DNA from 4 places in the Actinomadura coerulea genome. Region 1 is predicted to be linked to each of the others. Evidence: riboswitches for the same ligand, from Rfam matches in the RefSeq annotation. Region 1 holds a riboswitch; each other region holds the start of a gene.

Region 1 (4,357 bases):
CGGCGGGGGTGAAGTCCAGCGCCGGATCGGGTCTCACGTGCCCGCCGGGGACGTGCCCGGGCAGAGGGTTCCACGGCGTGGTCCTCGCGAGGACGGTCGCGACGCCGGCGAAGAGCACGGCGGCGGTGACGGCGGCGGCGATCCGGGGCCGCCGCGCGGGGACCGCGCCGGACGTCCCGGCGGCGTGCCCGGCGCGGTCCTGGTCGGTCTCCGCCTCGCTCATGCGAGCTCCTCCTTCACGTAGTCGCGCCACAGTGCCGTGAAGCGCTCCCGGGTGAGGCCGAGCACGTCGCGCAGCGCCGCGGCCTCCGGGGCGCGCCCGGCGGCCCGGTAGAGCCGCACCAGCGCCGCCTCACCGTACCGGTCGGCGACCATCCGGCAGGCGAGCCAGGCCTCCTGGTAGGCCTGCGAGAGGCGGGGGGAGCCGCCGGCGAACGCGTCGGCGGACGGCAGCGCGGACGGCGCGCGCCCGGCGGAGACCTCGCGGCGCAGCTCGCCCGCCGCCGACCGGGTGCTGATCTTGACGCGCCGGTAGCCGACGTAGTCCGCGAAGCCCTCGATCAGCCACAGCGGGGTGCGCCCGTCGCGGGCGCCGCCGGTGGCGACGTGGGTGAGCTCGTGGGCGAGGACGACGTCGCGGCCCAGCTCGTTGAGGCGGCCGAAGGTGCCGGGGGAGACGATGACGCGGTCCTCGCCCCGGCCGTTCCCGGCGGCCGGGGCCACGGCGGCGAGCGCGGCGATCTGGCCGAGGCTCTGCCCGGGGCCGGCGAGCGCGGAGGCGAGGGTCGCGTCGGCGGGGACGAGCGCGACGACCCGCTGCGCCCACCCCGTGCCGACCACGGACGTCACGACCGGGACGGCCGCGTCCAGCCGCGCGGCGATGCCGCCGAGGCCGGGGCCGTCGCCGATGACCAGGCTCGTGCGGCCCCTGACCACCGCCAGGGGGCCGCAGTCCCAGATGTCGGTGTCGTCGGCGAGGCCGCGGGACGTCCCGTCGCCGACGATCGTCCACGCGCCGCCCCGCGGGGCCAGCGTGAGGTAGCGGGTGCGGGCCACGTCGCCCCGGTCGAAGCCGCGCAGCCTGTAGCGCACCTCGACGCGGACGACGGCGGTCTCGCCGTCCACGGCCTCGGTGGTGACGACGCGCTCCCGCCAGCCTTCCAGGGGCAGCTTGCGAAGGTTTCCGTACACGCGTGACTGGGTGTCCTGGAAGGCGGCGGGGGCGCTGCCCACCGTGGCGAGGAACGCCACGCGGTCGCCGTCGCGGACGGCGCGGGCGCGGTTGGCGAGAACGGCGGAGGCCATGGCCGAGCTGAACGTCCCGGCGGTGGGGGAGCCGGGAGCGCCGGCGACCGCCGCGCCGCCGCCGGAGCGCCGGCCGGCGAGGCCGGCGCCTCCGGCGAGGAGGGCGGCGGCCCCGCCCGCGCCGAGCGCGAGGACCCTGCGCCGCGTCACGGGGGCGTCCTGCCCGGGGCCTTCCTCCATGGGCGCGATCCTATGCAGGGCGCGGGGCGGGGGGCGCCGTCACGACCGGTAGTCGGGGTAGCCGTAGCCGACGACGACGTCTGTGGAACGTTCCTTTATGCGGACGGCGTTGTCGGTGTTGCCCTCGACGGTCTCGATCGTGCCGTCGTCGACCTTCTTGATCACCATGCCGACGTGCTCGATGTCGTCGACGGACTCGCCGCCGTCCCATGCGAAGAAGACGATCGCGCCGGGCCTCGGCTCGGTGCCCCAGCGGCCGTGCTCCTGGAACCACTGGGCGTGGGCGACCGTCCAGGCGTCGCTGCCGACCTGGTCGCTGAAGCCGATCTGCTCGCCCACCCAGGAGACGAACATGTCGCACCAGTTCGCGTCGCCGTAGCCGCTGAGGGAGCCGCCGTCGCGCGCGAGCGTCTCCCGCGCGCGGGACGTGGCCATGTACCACTCCTGGAACTTGGTCTCGCCGCCGCCGTCCTCCTCGATGCCCACCTGCGACCGGGCGAGCTCGATGGCCTGCGCGGCGGTGGGCCGCGACTTCGCGGGGGCCTTCGCGGCGGCCTTCTGCGAGGTCCTCGCCGCCGGCTGCTCGGGCCGGGCCCTCTTCGCCGGGGCCTTCGAGCCGGTGGTCTCGGGCTCGCCTTCGGACGCCCGCCCCGGTGTGCGCCCGGCTGGGGCGCCGGGCGCCGCCGGGCCGGGGACCAGGTCGGCCGCGGCGGCGGACCTCACCGGGGCGGAGCCGAACGGCAGGACCGACGCCTGCGCGGTGGCCGCGGCGGTGCCGAGCACGGCGGCGCCGACGATCATGCCGCCGGTCGTCCGCCACGTGAGGGACAGGGGATTCGGCTTGCGGTGCCTGCCGGGGTTCTTCTTGCAGTGCGCGCGTGGCACGGGGGGATCTCCTCGACTTCCATGCCGCCTACCGGGTTAGCTGACGGGTTCGGGCGTGGAAGCCGCCCTACGGCCCGCGAAGGCAGGCCGATTCACCCCGAAAAGGACGCAGTGGGTCCCCGGTTCCACGGCGGCCGCGCATGCGGGGCACGGCGGTCCGCGGATTCGGCGGTGACGTGCCCGGGGGCGGGCACGCCGGTTCGGATGGGGAATTCTCGGCGGGCGGAAGCGCCCGCGGAGTGAAGGGGGTGGGGGCGTGGCCGCGTGGCGGCCACGCCCCAGGTAACGCTGCGGGATTCACTCCTTCTCTTCCAGACGCCTACCGGGTTAGCTGACGGGTTCGGGCGTGGAAGTGGCCCTACGGCGGCTCTCGCCGGACTGCCGGGAGAGACGCGCCGATTCACCCCGGGTGCCGGAATGCCCGTCCGGAGGGGTTCTCCGGACTCCGGCGAATATGGGTCCCCGGTTCCGCGCTGAAGCGGATTCGGCGCTGCCGCTGCGATCCTGGGGGCGAGATGGGGCCCGGCGCGGGACCTGTCTCCCGCGTGCGAACGAGCGGCGCCTTGTGTTGTGGGCGGACGGCGGCCCGTCTCCGGGGACCGTCCGGGGCCTGCCCCGTGTACGCCATCGTGGCTGCGCGCTCAGCGCCATGCACGCTGCGGGCGTGCGCACGGTGGACGGGGCCGGCCGGGTCTGCGTCGAGACCGTGCGGCGCCTTCGGGCGCCGCGGGACGGCACGTGGGGCGTGCCGCCTGGGGGTGGGGCGCGTGGCTCGCGCCGCCGTCACGCGGGTGCTGGATGCGCCGCGTGGGACCGGGGCGCCTGGTGGGCGCCGCGGGTCCACGGCGTCTGGAGGGCGCCGTGAGTGGTGCAAAGGTACCAAAACCCCAAAAGAAGGCAAACCCCCCCAAAATCGACAACGGACCAGGTCAAGCCTGGTCCGTTGTCGATGGAGGTCCCGTGACGCCTGTGGAGCAGGGGGTCAGGGGGTGCGTCAGGGGCGCCCGGCGCCGTAGAAGTTGCTCTTGTAGTAGCCGGAGCTGATGTCGCTGATCTTGACGACGTCGCCGGTGTGCGGGGCGTGGATCATCTTGCCGCCGCCCACGTAGAGGCCGACGTGGCCGAGGTTGCTGAAGAACACCAGGTCACCGGGCTGCATGTTGTTCCAGGCGACCCGCTTGGAGCTGGTGTAGGCGTACTGGGTGTTGGTGGTGCGGGTGATGCTGACGCCCGCGGCGGCCCAGGCCTTCATGGTCAGGCCGGAGCAGTCGTAGGAGCTCGGCCCCTCGGCGCCGTAGGAGTAGGGCTTGCCGAGCTGGGCGTAGGCGAAGTTGAGCGCCGTGCGGGCCGGCCCGCTCGCCGGGCCGTTGTAGGTGCCGCCGGTGGGGCCGCCGCCGCCCGGGCGGGAGGGCGTGCTCCCGCCGCCGAGCCGGCGCACGAGCGCCTTCTGCTTCTGCACCTGCTTGTCGAGGTCCTGCTTCTGCTTCTTCAGCTCGTCCTGCTTGGACTTCACCTCGTCGTAGGCCGCCTTCGCCTGCGACTGCTCCCGGCGGAGCCGCTGGGCGGTCGCGAGGAACTGGGTGAGCTGGGAGCTGCGCTCGTGCGACAGGTGCGAGAAGACGGCGGCCTGGTCGAGGATCGACTGCGGGTCGTTGCTGCCGACGAAGCCGGTGACGTCGGCCGAGTCACCGTTCTTGTAGGCGGTGGCCGCCATCTGCGCGATCTTGGAGCGCTGCTCCTCGAAGTCGGCCTGCTCCTGCTTGCTCGCCTTGGTCGCGGCGTCGAACTTCTTCTTGGCGACCTTGAGCTTCTCGCGGTTCTGGTTGAACTGCTCGACCTTCTGGTCCATCTTCTCGTTGAGCTTGTCGAGCGTCTTCTGGGCCTGCGCCCGGGTCGGCCTGGGCTCGGCGTGCGCCACCACCGGGGAGCAGGTCAGGGAGACCGCCACGGTCAGTGCGGCGACGGCCGCCAGGCGACGGGAGCCCGC
Region 2 (4,357 bases), 4.8 Mb from region 1:
TTGACCAGGACCGGGGGCTTGCCGAGGCCCGCCTCGACGATCGTGCGGGCGGCCCCGTCGCGGCGTTCCACGCAGGGCTGCGGCTCGGGGATGCCGGTCACGAACGCGATGCGGTCGCGTCCGATGCCGAGCAGGTACGCGGCGGCCGCCTCGCCGCCCGCCACGTGGTCGACCCGGGCGGAGCACACGTCGGAGGCGTCCCGGTCGATCAGCACGACGCTCATGCCCGCGGCGCGCAGCCGGGAGATGTCGCGGGGGCCGATCCCGACCGGGATGACCAGGACCCCGGCGGCCTGCTGGTCGGCGAGCAGCTCCAGCAGGCGGCGCTCCTTGCGGGCGGAGTGGTCGCTGGACAGCCACAGGGCGTCGTGGCCCGCCGCGTTGAGCGCCGCCTCGGCGCCGCGCGCCACGTCGGTCGCGTAGGGGTTGGCGAGGTCCTCGACGAGGACGCCGAACGCCCGGCGCGGCTGGTCGCCGAACTCACCGGCGGTCCGCTCGGGGCCCGTGCGGAGCCGGCGCGCGGACTCGTTGCGGACGAATCCGAGCTCCTCGATCGCCGCGCGAACACGGTCACGGGTAGCTTCGGCCACGAGATCTGGCCGGTTTAGGACATTCGAAACGGTCCCAACTGAGACTCCAGCACGCCTCGCGACCTCACGGATACTGGTCTGTGGCAACTCGCTCCTCGTCCCGCTCCATGGGCGTTTTCCCAGGTAGTGGAGTTTGGCATGGCGGGGCGCCGAATGCACGGTCACACATGGTGAATGATCGGGCACGCAGCGTTCTTGACCGGCGCTTGACGGGCCGGATCCGGCCGCCTAGCGTTCCGAGCCGAAGCGTAGCTTGAAACGATTCACGATCTTCGTTCACTGCGAGGACCGGTGGGTTCGGCGAGAAGGGGCGGGCGGATGGCTGGCGATCACATCCCGTCTCCCTCGGCAGGCCAACGAGTGAATCGTCACCCGGAGTTCCCCCGTGCATCCCCGCAATCGGCCATGCGGCCACCTCCGGCCAAGCGCGCGAGACAGAAAAGGAATCCGATGATCTAAGTCCGGAACGGTCCGGACCCGGCAACCCAACGCGCGTACAGATCGAGGCCCAACCCGTGCCTGTGCAGCGGACGGCTGCATCCCCGCGGTCATCACCACGGACGAGGGAGGACGGAGTGGAAACAGCCACACTCGCACGTCGTGGCACCGACGATTTCGGGCTGAGCGAGGAAGAGATCCGGCTGCTCGCCCAGATCGCCAGCGGTGTCACCGCCGATGTGGCGGCACGCAAGCTGGAACTGAGCGCTCGGACCTTGCGGCGCCGGCTGCGGACGATCTGCGACCGGCTGGAGGTCAACACCCCTATCGAGGCCGTGGTGTGGGCGGCCCGGAGGCAGCTCATCTAGCTAAGCACCCCCGACGCTCGCCAGGGGACGGCGAGCGTCATCCGGAGAGAACGGCGGCTCATCCGAATTCCGTCCGACCCCGCAGCGGCGGCGCCCGCGCCCTGGCAGGTAGGTCCCTGCAGAAGGCGTCGCCGCGGACGGCGTTCGGGCCTGACGGCCACAGGCCCGCAGGTCCACGGATCCGCCCCGGCCTCCGGCGAGCACGACCCCACGAGACTCTCGGCCGGCGCACCCCCGGCTCGGCCGAGCCGGCCGGTGCCGGCGGTCAGTGGGGCGGCGGAGTCCTAGAGCCTGTCTCGAAGTAGTCTCCGACACGCGCGCGAACGCGTGACCTGGCCGGTGGAGCGAAGCCGGAGGCGAGCGGAGCCGAGCAGATCGCGAAGTGATGCCGCGTTCGTCCAGGCCCGGTCACGTAGCGGGCCGCCAGGCGAGCGAAGCGGGCCGGGACTGTGAAACGCAGCCTAGGCGACCCGGACGCCGCCGGCGAAGGGGCGCCCGTTCATGGAGGCGATCTTCACGACGTCTCCGGTGTGCGGGGCGTGCAGCATCTTGTCGCCGCCGATGTAGATCCCCATGTGGTGCAGGTCGGCGTGGAAGAAGACGAGGTCGCCCGGCTGAAGCTCGCCGCGCGACACGTGCGTCCCGGCGTTCCACTGGCTGCCGGTGTAGTGCGGCAGGTTGATGCCGACCTGCTTGTAGGCCCACATCGTCAGGCCGGAGCAGTCGAAGGTGCTCGGGCCGGCGGCGCCCCACACGTACGGGCGGCCGATCTTGCTCATCGCGTACCGGAGCGCCTGCGCGGCCTTGCCGGTGCCGATGACGGGCAGCTTGGCCAGCTGGGTCGGGTCCTTGTCGACGAGCTTGCCGCGGATCTTCTCGTAGGCGTCCGTGATCTTCGTGCGCTGCGAGTCGAGCTGCGTCTTCAGGTCCTTCACCTGCTTGGCGCGGGCCTCGGCCGACTTGCGGGCCCGCTGGGCGGACTGCATGGCCTGCATCAGCCCGAGCACCTGGGTGCTGTCCTGCTTGGCGAAGTAGTGGAGGGTCGCGGCCTGGTCGAGGACGGACTGCGGGTCCTGGGAGGCGACGAACGACACCGCGGGGTCGGAGCCGCCCTGCATGTAGCTCGTCGCGGCGAGGGATCCGACCTTCTGGCGGAGCACCTCCAGCGCCTTCTCCTGCCGCTTGGCGTTCTCCGTGGCGACCTTGGCGGCGCGCTGCGACTGGGCGAGCCGGACCTTGAGCCCGTTGTACTGCTCGGTGAGCTGCTCCAGCTGGTCGGCGAGCTTGAGCGCCTTGGTGCGCAGCTCCTTGGCGGAGGGCTCGGGGTCGGCGTGCGCGACGGCGATCGCGTGCGGGGCGATCGCGTGCGGGGCGGTCGAGACGACGGCGAGCGCGCCGACCACGATGACCGCGCGCCCACGGAAGTGTGAAAGGGAAGCATGCCGCGATCGCTTCACGAATACTCCTCTCCTCAGCCGCCTACCGGGTGAGCTGACGGGTTGGGGCCGGAGCGGCCCGTCCGCGTCCGCGAGCGAACCGATCGCCCCGCGAAAGCGGATTCACCCCTCACGGTCGGTCGCTCAGGGGCGAATCCCCGAACGCTCCCGAAAGTGGGTCCCCGGCTCCTCGGGCGGCTGGCTGCGACCCGTGGGACTCGGCGGATCGGCCTCCGTCCTGCGGTGGGCCGATGTCAGCGCAGGACACTAACGGACCCCGCATTGGATGCCAACCAGAACATGCGAATTCGCAGGTCACGCGGCGCGGTGAACGAGGGAGGCGCCGGATGGGCCGCGCCCCGCGCCCCGTCCCGGGCCGCTTCTCGGGTGGACCCGGGGAGTGTCTAGTCCCTTTTATCTAGTCACTCGCGCGCGGTGCTCGGCGCTGGTGGGCGGGAGGGCGTTCCCTGGCGGGCCGAGACGTTCGATAATCTCGCCTGTTTGTGGAAGTCGTGATCCGGCGTGCCCGCACCGCCGACGTCCAGGAGATCCGCAGGCTCGTCGACCTGTACGCCGGGTCGGGGCGTCGCCTGCTGAAGAAGACGACCGTCAAGCTGTACGAGGACGTCCAGGAGTTCTGGGTCGCCGAGGACATCCAGCACGGGACGCCCGGGCCGGTCATCGGCTGCGGCGCCCTCCACATCATGTGGGAGGACCTCGCGGAGGTCCGCTCGGTCGCCGTGGACAAGGGATGCGAGGGACGGGGAATCGGGCACCGGATCGTGACCCGCCTCTTGGAGAACGCCCGTGAACTCGGCGTGCGAAGGGTGTTCTGCCTTACCTTCGAGGTGGAGTTCTTCGCTCGCCACGGCTTCCAGCAGATCCTGGGGACTCCGGTGTCGCCAGAGGTGTATGAGGAACTTCTCCGCTCCTACGACGAAGGCGTGGCAGAGTTCTTGGACCTCGACCGGGTCAAGCCGAATACGTTGGGCAACACCCGGATGCTGCTTCGCCTGGAGGACTGACCCTAATGAGCGATTCCCACCACCGCGGGGGGCCTTACCAGCCACAGCAGGGGCAGGGTTCCTACGGCCCGCCCCCTCCGTACCAAGGTTCTCAGTGGCAGCAACCACAGCAGCAGTCGTCCCAGCAGCAGTGGCAGCAACAGCCACAGGAGCAATGGCAGACGCAACAGCAGCAGTGGAACCAGCAGCCCGGCTATGACGACTACGGCTCGTACGACGACGGCGGTGATGTGTCGCTGGCGCCGATCCACCGTAGGGCGGGCGCGCGAATCATTGACAACGCGCTCGTCGCGGTCTTCGGGTTCGCCCTCGTCCTGCCGGTGACGATCGGCGCATTCGGTCTGGGCAAGCCGGGCAGCAAGACCGAGGACGAGGGGGGCGTGTGGAACTGGCCCATCATCTTCACCCTCTTCTGCGTCCTGTCTGTGCTTCCGTTCATCTATGAGGCCGTGCAGTTGTCCATGTGGGGGCGCACGCTGGGGAAGCGCGTTCTGGGCCTC
Region 3 (4,357 bases), 6.2 Mb from region 1:
ATGGACCTGCAGCTCGGCGCCGGGATGCACGGCAGCGAGGCCACCCGGCAGATCACCGCCGCGGGGGCGGGCGCGCCGCGCGTCCTCGTGCTGACCACGTTCGACACCGACTCCGACATCCTCGCCGCCATCGAGGCCGGCGCCACCGGCTACCTGCTGAAGGACGCGCCCCCGGACAGGCTGTTCACCGCGATCCGGTCGGCCGCCGCCGGAGACAGCGCGCTCGCCCCGAGCGTCGCCTCACGGCTCCTCGGCCGCATGCGCTCCCCCACCGCGACGCCGACCGCCCGCGAGCTGGAGGTGCTGCGGCTGGTCGCCGAGGGGCCGTCGAACCGCCAGATCAGCAGGCGGCTGTTCCTCAGCGAGACCACGGTCAAGACGCATCTGGTGCACCTCTACGCCAAGCTCGGCGTCGACTCCCGCACGGCCGCGGTCGCCGCCGCCACCCGGCGCGGCCTGATCCGCCCGCCCTGACCCGCCCGCCCTGGTCGCGGGGCGCGCCGGAGGCGGGCGGGGCCGTGGCCCCGCCCGCCTGTGCTCGTCGGTCTCTACCGCTTCAGCAGGGTCCGCATCTTCTCGATCTCGGCGGTCTGCGAGGAGACGATGCTCCCGGCCATCTGCTTGGCCGGGGGGAACTGCCCGGAGGACTGCTCGGTCCTGGCCATCGCCACGGCGCCCTCGTGGTGCTCGATCATCATCTCCAGGAACGCCCTGTCGAACGCCTTGCCCTTGGCGGCCTCCAGTTCCTTCATGTCCTTCTCGCTCATCATCCCGTCCATGCCGCCCGTGCCGCCGTGGTGCATGCCGCCCATGCCGGTCGCGCCAGGCGAGGGAACCGGGGCGCCCCAGCCCTTCAGCCACGCGCTGAGCTGCTGGATCTCCGGTTCCTGCGCCTTCTCGATGTCGGCGGCCAGCGTCTTCACCTGCGCGGACGAGGCGCGGGCGGCGGCGAGGCCGGCCATCTCGACCGCCTGCCGGTGATGCGGGATCATCATCTGCGCGAACATGACGTCCTGGCCGTTGTGCGGTCCGGCCTGGGCGCCGCCCGGAGACGCCGAGTGGGCGGGCATGGAGTGGGCGGGCATGGAGTGAGCGGGCATCGAGTGGCCGGTCGAGGCGCCGTTGTCGTCGCCGTCGCCGCACGCGGCCAGGGCGATCGCCAGGGCCGGGACGGTGATGAGCGCGAACGCTCGCTTCATGGTGGTGGGCCTTCCGTGTCGAGTGCTGTGATCGGTGGTCGGCGGCGGCGCCCGTTTCCGGGCGCCGCTGGACCTGTCACAGCCTCAGCACGCTCAGCTCGTGCAGGGACGGTCTCGGCGGCGGCCGTCCGACCGGCGGGATCCGCACCCGCGCCGGCCTCGACACGGCCGCCGGCGGCGACCTCCGCAGGCGCAGCGCGAGGAGGGCCGCGATGAGCGCGAGCGCGAGCATGGTCAGCATGGCCAGGCAGACCTGGCCGCCGGGATGGTCCGGGTGGCGGTCGGAGTGATGGCCGCCGGGCCGGTCGTCCTGGGGCGGGCGGTGCCCCGTCACCGCCTCGGTGACGGGGGCCGCGTGCCCGGCGGTCATGGACGCCAGCGGAACGCCGCTCATCTCCGCCGGGCCCGACGTGGCCTGGAAGCCGTGCATCGCCAGCAGGCCGAGGAGCACGAGTAGGCCGGAGAGCACGAGTAGGCCGGAGAGCACGGGCAGGCCGGACGCCGGGTGGAGGACGCCCCGGCGCCCAGGGCGTCCCACCCGCCGTTCCGCGTTCGCGCCGTCCCCCGCGGGGAGGCCGCCGACGTGCGTTCTCATCTCGGATACCAGGGTAGCGACGGGTGACCGGCGGTCACCGCTCGGTCACCAGGCCAGGTGCCATCGAGGGTCAGGCGACCCGGACTCCGCCGGCGAAGGGGCGGCCGGCGATCGGCGCGATCTTGACGACGTCGCCGGTCTGCGGCGCGTGGACCATGTTGCCGTTGCCGATGTACATGCCCATGTGGTGCAGGTCGCTGTGGAAGAACACCAGGTCGCCGGGCTTGAGCTGGCTCATGCTCACGTGGGTCCCGGCGTTGTACTGGCTGCCGGTGTAGTGGCCGAGGGTGATGCCGACCTGCGCGTAGGCGTACAGGGTCAGGCCGGAGCAGTCGAAGCCCTTGATGTTGGCGCCCTGCGCGGTGCCGTAGCTCGGGCCGGAGGCGTTGCCGCCACCCCAGGAGTAGGGCACGCCCTGCTGGGCCAGGGCGGCCCGGACGGCCGTCATGGCCTTGGCCGAGGCCCCGCCGGAGTTGATGTTGGGGATCGAGCCGGGCCGCGTACCGGCGGTCTTGAAGGTGCCGAGCTGCTTCTCGACCTTCTTGAGCTTGATCTGGAGTTCCCGGCGCTTCTTCCTCGCCTCGCCGGTGAGCGCGCGCACCTGGGCGGCGCGCTGCTCGGCGGCCTTGCGGGACCGGTCGGCGCCCTGCATCACCTGGAGCATCTGCGTGATGCGGACGTCGTTCTGCTTGGCGAAGTAGTTGAGGGTGGCCGACTGGTCCAGGACGGCCTGCGGGTCGGAGGACGAGGCGAAGGTGATGGCCGGGTCCGCCGGGCCGTTCTTGTAGCTGTCGGCCGCGATCTTCGCCATGCGCTCGCGCGCCTCGTCCAGGGCCTTCTGCTGGCGCAGGGCGCTGCTCTTGGCGAGCTTCGCGGCGTGCTCGGCCTGCTTGAGGCGCTCGCGCAGGCCGTTGTACTGCTCGCTGAGCTTCTCGGCCTCGTCGGCGAGCTTCTCCTGCTGCGCGGTCAGTTGCTTGCGCGTCGGCTTGGGCTCGGCGTGGGCGGGCGCGGGCGCGAGAAGGCCGGCGGACAGCGCGAGGGCGGCCGTCCATGCCGTGCCGGTGCGGATCCTGCGGCGGGCTGTCGTTCGGGTACCGGCAGCTCGTCGCTGCATGCGGTGTCCTCTCCTGTACCGCCTACCGGGTCAGCTGACGGGTTCGGGCCGGAGTCGCCCTACCGTCCCGCGGGACGGATTCACCCCTGAAGATCGGGTCCCCGGTTCCCCGGACGGAGCCGTCCGCGGGATTCGGCGCGGTCGCCGGCCGTCCCCGGCGGGGACGTCGGACCGTGACCTCCTACGGAGCGTAGGAGGTTTACGGTCGGTTCGCCACCGGAGCGGAGGATTTCCCCAAAAGCCACATACCGCCTCCGCAGGGCCGGGCTCAGCACGTCGCGGCGAGTTCGGCGACCGCCGCGGCACCGGTCAGGAGCGGCGCGGCGACCGCCGCCACCGCGAAGAGGCCGGCCGCGAGCCGGACGGCGCGGCGCGGCCTCGCCGGAGCGCCCTCCAACCGCAGCACCCGCTCCATCAGCGCCCCGGCGGCCGGCGTGCCCGCCGCGCCGAGCGCCCCCGCGCCGGCGGGCGCCGCCGAGAGCCGGCACAGCGCGTCGACCAGCGGCCCGCTCCCGTGGACGCGGACCGCGGCGTCGTCCGCGGCCATCTCCAGCAGCAGCGGCAGCCGCGCCCTCGCGCGCCGGACGGTCGGCAGCCACGGCAGCATGGCGTGGACCAGGTCCAGGGCCAGCAGGAGCACGTGGTGGCGCTGGCGCAGATGCGCCCGCTCGTGCGCCAGGACGGCGCCGAGCTCCTCGGCGCTGAGCGCCTGCTGGGCCCCGGTGCTGACCACGATCGCGCGGTGCCGGGACGGCAGCGAGTACGCGACGGGGACGGGGTGGTCGAGGACGAGGACGTCCGGGTGGCGGCGGTCCTCGCGGGCGACGAGCCGCAGCATCTCCCGGTGCCGGCGGCGGTGGCGCACGGCCCGGCCGAGCCTCGGCAGGCCGCGGGCGAGCACGGCCGCGCAGGCCGCGGCGAGGACGGCGGTCGCGACGGCCGCGGCGGCGGTGGCGAGACGGCCGTGGTGGGGAAGGCAGTCGCGCAGCCGGGACAGGAGCCCGTGACCGGGTCCCGGCGGCGCGAGCAGCCCCGCCGCCGCGATCCCCGCCGCGGCGATGAACGTCCCGGCGAGGGCGGCCGTCCAGCAGGCGATGGCCGCCCCCGGGCCGACGGCCGCGCGCCTGAGGAGGTCGAGGACCGGCCCCGCCGCGCACCCCAGCAGGACCACCGCGACGACCAGGGCCGCCACCAGCGGGATCACGCGTCCTCGTCCGCGGTCCGCCGACGCAGGGCGTCCAGGAGGTGCCGGGCGTCCTCCGGCGGGACGCTCTCGGCGAACCTCGCCAGGATGGCGCCGTGGTCGGCGGCCTCGCTCAGGGCGTCCAGCATCAGCTCGACCGTGTACTCCTCCCGCGGCCGCGTGGGGCTGTAGCGGAAGGCCGTGCCCTCCTGCGTACGCCGGAGGAGGCCCTTCTGCGCCAGGCGTTCGGCCACGGTCTGCACGGT
Region 4 (4,357 bases), 2.0 Mb from region 1:
GCGCGACTCGCGCAGGCCGAGGGCGAGGCAGAGGCCGAGGTACCCGACGATCTCCATGGGCGGGAACGGCCACAGGAGCCGCTCTTCGAAGTCGACGGTGAGCAGCGCGAGCGCCCCGGCCACGTCCGCGGCGAAGATCACGTACCAGGCAGGCAGCGGCCGGACGACGGCGAGCAGCAGCGGGGCCGCCTGCGCGACGGCCAGCGCGCCCGCGATGCCGCCGTTCAGACCGTAGTCGACGCCCAGCACCGTGATCGTGGTGGGCAGCAGGGCGACGCACAGCACGAACGCCACCCCCCACGGCAACAGCCGCACCGACCGACGCGACGCCCCGGCGAGCAGAGCGCGCGGGGGTTCCTCGGGCGTCATGAGCGCCAGCCTATGGCCGCCCGCGCGTGTCCGGAGGGGACTGCCTCACGGTGGCCGATTCGGGGTGGGGCAGAGAGGTCCCGCAGCCTGCGCATCCGTCCTTCTCCCTCAGTCTCGTCCGTGCTGGCCGGGAGGAGGGTAGGAAGGCGGTCGAGGCGGAGGCGTCACGCTGGCGAGCCATGGCGGAGTGATACCCCGGTAGCCGGTGTCGTCCGAGCGGAGGAGATCGGCGCCGGATCGTCGCGGCGTCGACACGGTTGACCGTTTGACGTGACGGACCCCGCTCTCGTCCGGGGACGGGAGCGGGGCCTGTGGTGGATCTTGGGGCGACTTGGAGGGATCACCTGGGCGGGGCTGGTCAGCCGAGGGGCTTCGGGGCGCCCTTCTTGCCGGCGCCGTGACCCCAGGACAGGACCTCGTACTTGACGCCCTTCAGGTGGCCCGCCGAGGTGCCCGTGTCGTACTTGCTGTTCGGCTTCTTGCCGTCCACCAGGTGCCGGAAAGTGTAGGTGTCGAGGTCGAGCATGACGCCGCGGTGCGACGGCTCGCCCGGTCCGCGGTCCCCGACGAAGCCGGTGACGCTGCGCCCGTGGTAGGTGACCTTCACCTTGGTGTGCAAAGGCCAGCTCGGGCTGGCGAACAGGCCCTTCTGCATCGGCTTGCCGCCCGCCGGGGCGCCGGTGTCGCCGTTCACGCCCGAGCCGTCGTCCCAGAAGTAGGACGCGGTGGTGCTGCCCGACAGGACGGTGTGGCTCTTCGGAGCGACCTTGCCGGTGGTGTGGCGGGGGGCCTTCGCGTCGCGCTGCCCGGCCGCCTTCTGCCCGGCCGCCTTCTTCCCGGTGACCTTCTTCCCGGTGAACTTCTTCCCGGTGAACTTCTTCCCGGCCACCTGCTGCTCGATCACCTGCTGCCCGGTGACCTTGTGCCCCGTGACCTGCTGCCCCGTGACCTTGTGTCCGGTGACCTGCTGCCCCGTGGCCTTATGCCCGGTGACCTGCTGCGCGGTGACCTTGTGCGCGGTCGGCTCGTCCGCCATGGCCTCATGGGCGGTCCCGGCCGCCACGCCCGTGACCAGCATGCCCGCGAGGGCGGTACCGATAAGGGCCTTGTCGAGGACTCGCTGCTGCATGTTCATCCTTTGCTCGGTGGTCCGGGCGCCGGGTCACGTCTTCGGGCGTGTAAGGCCCGCCGTTCGGGCATGACGGGTCCGGCGCACGGCACGGGCGTGCTCGCGACGTGGGTGTGATCGCGTGGGAACGGAGAAGGGGGGAGCACCACTGGACGGTGCGGGGTGAGGGGCCGCTGAGCGGCCCCGGCTCACCGGTACTGGGGGTAGCCGTAGCCGGCGACGGTGGAAGTGTCGCGGACCTTCTTCTTCACCGCGTCACCGGTGTTGCCCTCGATGGTGTTGATGGTGCCGTCGTGGTTGTCCTTCACGACGATGCCGACGTGCTCGACGCCCTTGATGCCGCCGCCGTTCCAGGCGAAGAAGACCACAGCGCCGGGCTTCGGGGTCTCGCCGAAGCGGCCGGTCTTCTTGAACCACTGGGCGTGGCTGACGGTGTAGGCGTCGGCGCCCATGCCCTTGGTGCCGGTGTGCTGGCCCAGCCAGGACACGAACATGTCGCACCAGGACTGGCCCTTGTAGACCGAGGCCTTCTTGGCACCGATGCGGTGGGCGTTCTGCTCGCCCAGCGGCGAGCCGACGTACCAGTCGTTGAACTTGCTGTTGCCCGACGCGTCCTCGTGGGTGCCGACCTGCGTGCGGGCGAGCTTGATGACGTCCTGCGCGGAGGCGCCGGCCGCGGCGCTCTGGCCGCTGGTCTTGGCGCCGTTGGCGTCGGCCTTGGAAACGGCGGCGACGTGCGCGGTGGTCGCGGGCTTGGTGTCCGCATGGGCGGACGGGGCGAGCGAGCCGAACCCGACCACACTTGCCAGGGAGAGGACGGCTCCCGCGGCGACGCGGGCGCCCAAGCGCTTGGTCAGGTCAAAGGTACGAGCGGTCATGCGAAGGTTCTCCTGAGTTCTTCCAGTCCGCCTACCGGGTTAGCTGTCGGGTTCGGGCGTGGAAGTGGCCCTACCGCGGCCCCGCGCACGGCGGGGGTGCGGATTCACCCCGGTGTTTCGGTGGGTCCCCGGCTCCGCTCGGCCGTGATCGGCTCTCTGCGGACTCGGCGGCGGACGTGCCTTGATCGGCCGTCCTGATGATCAGGGACTCGATGCGCCCTTCATGATCTGGTCGGGCGCTCCGGACGGGCTTTCCCGTCGGTCACACTCCCACAACAGGTTCAAGCGGCCCCATATTTCGTCAAGCACGTCCCAAAGACCCGGCCGACCAGCAAAGACTCCCTAAAACCCCCTAAACGCAGGGGATGCGGGCCAGTCAAGCCGGACCATAATTTTCCTCCGCCGCCGGCCGCTCACAACCGAGGCGACCACACACAACCACCCCACCTCGCCTGAAATTCGCGAACGAAGCAGCTCGTTGCCCTTGAGCTATCGGCGCTGATCTGAGCCGACCGGGTACCGAGCATGGAGACGAATCCCCCGCCGCCTACGGCGCTGCCGGACGCGCGTTGGTGAACAACGCCGGAGCCGGAGGAGCAAGCCGGAGGCACCGGGGACCGCCGGTCATCGCCCTTGGTCGAGTGGGCAGCGGAGCTGGAACATCAGGGCGATGATCATGAGTATGGCCGGGACGAGGGTGAAGCCGAGGAGCAGGGCGGTGTGGGCGGAGTCCGGCTGGGCCACGGTGTGGCCCTCGGTGGTGGAGACGAAGCCGCCGAGGGCGAGCACCGCGGAGTACACGTAGGGGCCGATGGCGGTGCCGCTGGCCTCGGTGGCGGTCCAGACGCCGGTGTAGGCGCCCGCCCGGGCCGTGCCGCGTGCCTCGGCGGCCGCGACGGCGTCCGGGACCATCGAGAACGCGAAGAGTTGGAGGCCGGCGAACGCGACGCCCAGTACGGCGACCACGGCGACGGCCGGTGTCGCACCGTAGCCGAGGAGAGGGGCCAGGGAGCCGGCGATGAAGACGGCCTGCGAGATCAGCAGGCCGCGTTGCTTGCCTATGCGCCGGGACAGCCCCGCCCAGGCGGGCCCCGCAACGACCGCCGGGCCGAGGAAGGCGCCCATGAACACCGCCGTGAGGCCGGTGTCCTCGAAGACGTACTCGGTATAGAAGGGCAGGGCGGCGAGGAACAGGTGCGTGGTGGTCCCGGTGAACAGGTAGGAGAGCGCCAGTGACCGGAAGCCGCGGTCCCGCCAGGCGATGGTGATGTCGCCGAGGGCGGAGTGGGCGCGTTCGGGCGGCGTCCGGAAACCGGCGTGTGCGGTGAGGCGCCGTACCCCCGCCAGTGAGACCAGGCCGGAGACGAGCATGACGCCGGAGAGGACCGTGGCCATCCGGGTGTAGTCGCCGCGTCCCCCCGCGGCCACCAGCGCGGGGGCCGCGGCACCGGCGCCGAGGAGCCCCAGGGTCAGGAAGAGCATGCGGAACATGAAGACGCGGGTGCGCTCGTGGTAGCCGACGCGCAGATCGGACGGTGTCGTCAGCAGCCCGGGCACGGTGACCCATACGCCCATCCCTACCGAGCCGGCGGCGTACGCGCAGAGGTCGCCCGTCCTGGTCCGCGGTTCGTCCTGGCCGGCGTCCGCGCCCTGGTCGCGCAGCGTGGTCATCCGGCGGACCGGTGCCGCGCGACGACGCCGGCGGCCAGTTCGGCGCCCTTGAACGCGCCGGAGCGGACCCGGTCGGCCAGCGTTCGGGCGACGATCCGGTCGGTCAGTGCGGGCAGGTGGCGGGCCAGGAAGAATTCGACGGCTCCCCGGCGGGTCGTCGGAAGGTCGCGGCGGGGGCGTCCGCCCAGTGCGGCGCGGAGCACGGTGCGGACCACGCCCTCCAGCGGCTCGTACTGGCTCATGCCCTCCAGCGAGAGCCCTGCGGCGGCCGTGGAGTCGTGGATCGGGCTCCGTACGGCGGACGGGTACA

What was found. Region 1 has a riboswitch for cyclic di-AMP ahead of BKA00_RS02840 (CHAP domain-containing protein). Riboswitches for the same ligand answer to the same signal wherever they lie in the genome.
Region 2: linked by a shared signal. The riboswitch ahead of BKA00_RS40580 (C40 family peptidase) and the one ahead of BKA00_RS02840 (CHAP domain-containing protein) in region 1 are both predicted to bind cyclic di-AMP.
Region 3: linked by a shared signal. The riboswitch ahead of BKA00_RS31555 (NlpC/P60 family protein) and the one ahead of BKA00_RS02840 (CHAP domain-containing protein) in region 1 are both predicted to bind cyclic di-AMP.
Region 4: linked by a shared signal. The riboswitch ahead of BKA00_RS12225 (CHAP domain-containing protein) and the one ahead of BKA00_RS02840 (CHAP domain-containing protein) in region 1 are both predicted to bind cyclic di-AMP.

Annotation. Positions count from the first base shown of each region.
Region 1 is NZ_JACHMQ010000001.1:600,211-604,567, forward strand. It holds gene BKA00_RS02830 (M48 family metallopeptidase) at 1-223, opposite strand, end outside; gene BKA00_RS02835 (hypothetical protein) at 220-1,485, opposite strand; gene BKA00_RS02840 (CHAP domain-containing protein) at 1,525-2,370, opposite strand; cyclic di-AMP (ydaO/yuaA leader) riboswitch at 2,380-2,551, opposite strand; cyclic di-AMP (ydaO/yuaA leader) riboswitch at 2,672-2,870, opposite strand; gene BKA00_RS02845 (C40 family peptidase) at 3,365-4,357, opposite strand, start outside.
Region 2 is NZ_JACHMQ010000001.1:5,443,061-5,447,417, reverse strand. It holds gene BKA00_RS25030 (LacI family DNA-binding transcriptional regulator) at 1-749, opposite strand, end outside; gene BKA00_RS25025 (transcriptional regulator) at 1,166-1,396, shown strand; gene BKA00_RS40580 (C40 family peptidase) at 1,858-2,853, opposite strand; cyclic di-AMP (ydaO/yuaA leader) riboswitch at 2,857-3,066, opposite strand; gene BKA00_RS25015 (amino-acid N-acetyltransferase) at 3,336-3,857, shown strand; gene BKA00_RS25010 (RDD family protein) at 3,863-4,357, shown strand, end outside.
Region 3 is NZ_JACHMQ010000001.1:6,799,057-6,803,413, reverse strand. It holds gene BKA00_RS31570 (response regulator) at 1-474, shown strand, start outside; gene BKA00_RS31565 (DUF305 domain-containing protein) at 549-1,199, opposite strand; gene BKA00_RS31560 (DUF6153 family protein) at 1,276-1,794, opposite strand; gene BKA00_RS31555 (NlpC/P60 family protein) at 1,865-2,908, opposite strand; cyclic di-AMP (ydaO/yuaA leader) riboswitch at 2,912-3,056, opposite strand; gene BKA00_RS31550 (M56 family metallopeptidase) at 3,177-4,112, opposite strand; gene BKA00_RS31545 (BlaI/MecI/CopY family transcriptional regulator) at 4,109-4,357, opposite strand, start outside.
Region 4 is NZ_JACHMQ010000001.1:2,641,203-2,645,559, forward strand. It holds gene BKA00_RS12215 (sensor histidine kinase) at 1-369, opposite strand, end outside; gene BKA00_RS38815 (hypothetical protein) at 728-1,498, opposite strand; gene BKA00_RS12225 (CHAP domain-containing protein) at 1,687-2,376, opposite strand; cyclic di-AMP (ydaO/yuaA leader) riboswitch at 2,391-2,556, opposite strand; gene BKA00_RS12230 (MFS transporter) at 3,001-4,047, opposite strand; gene BKA00_RS12235 (SDR family NAD(P)-dependent oxidoreductase) at 4,044-4,357, opposite strand, start outside.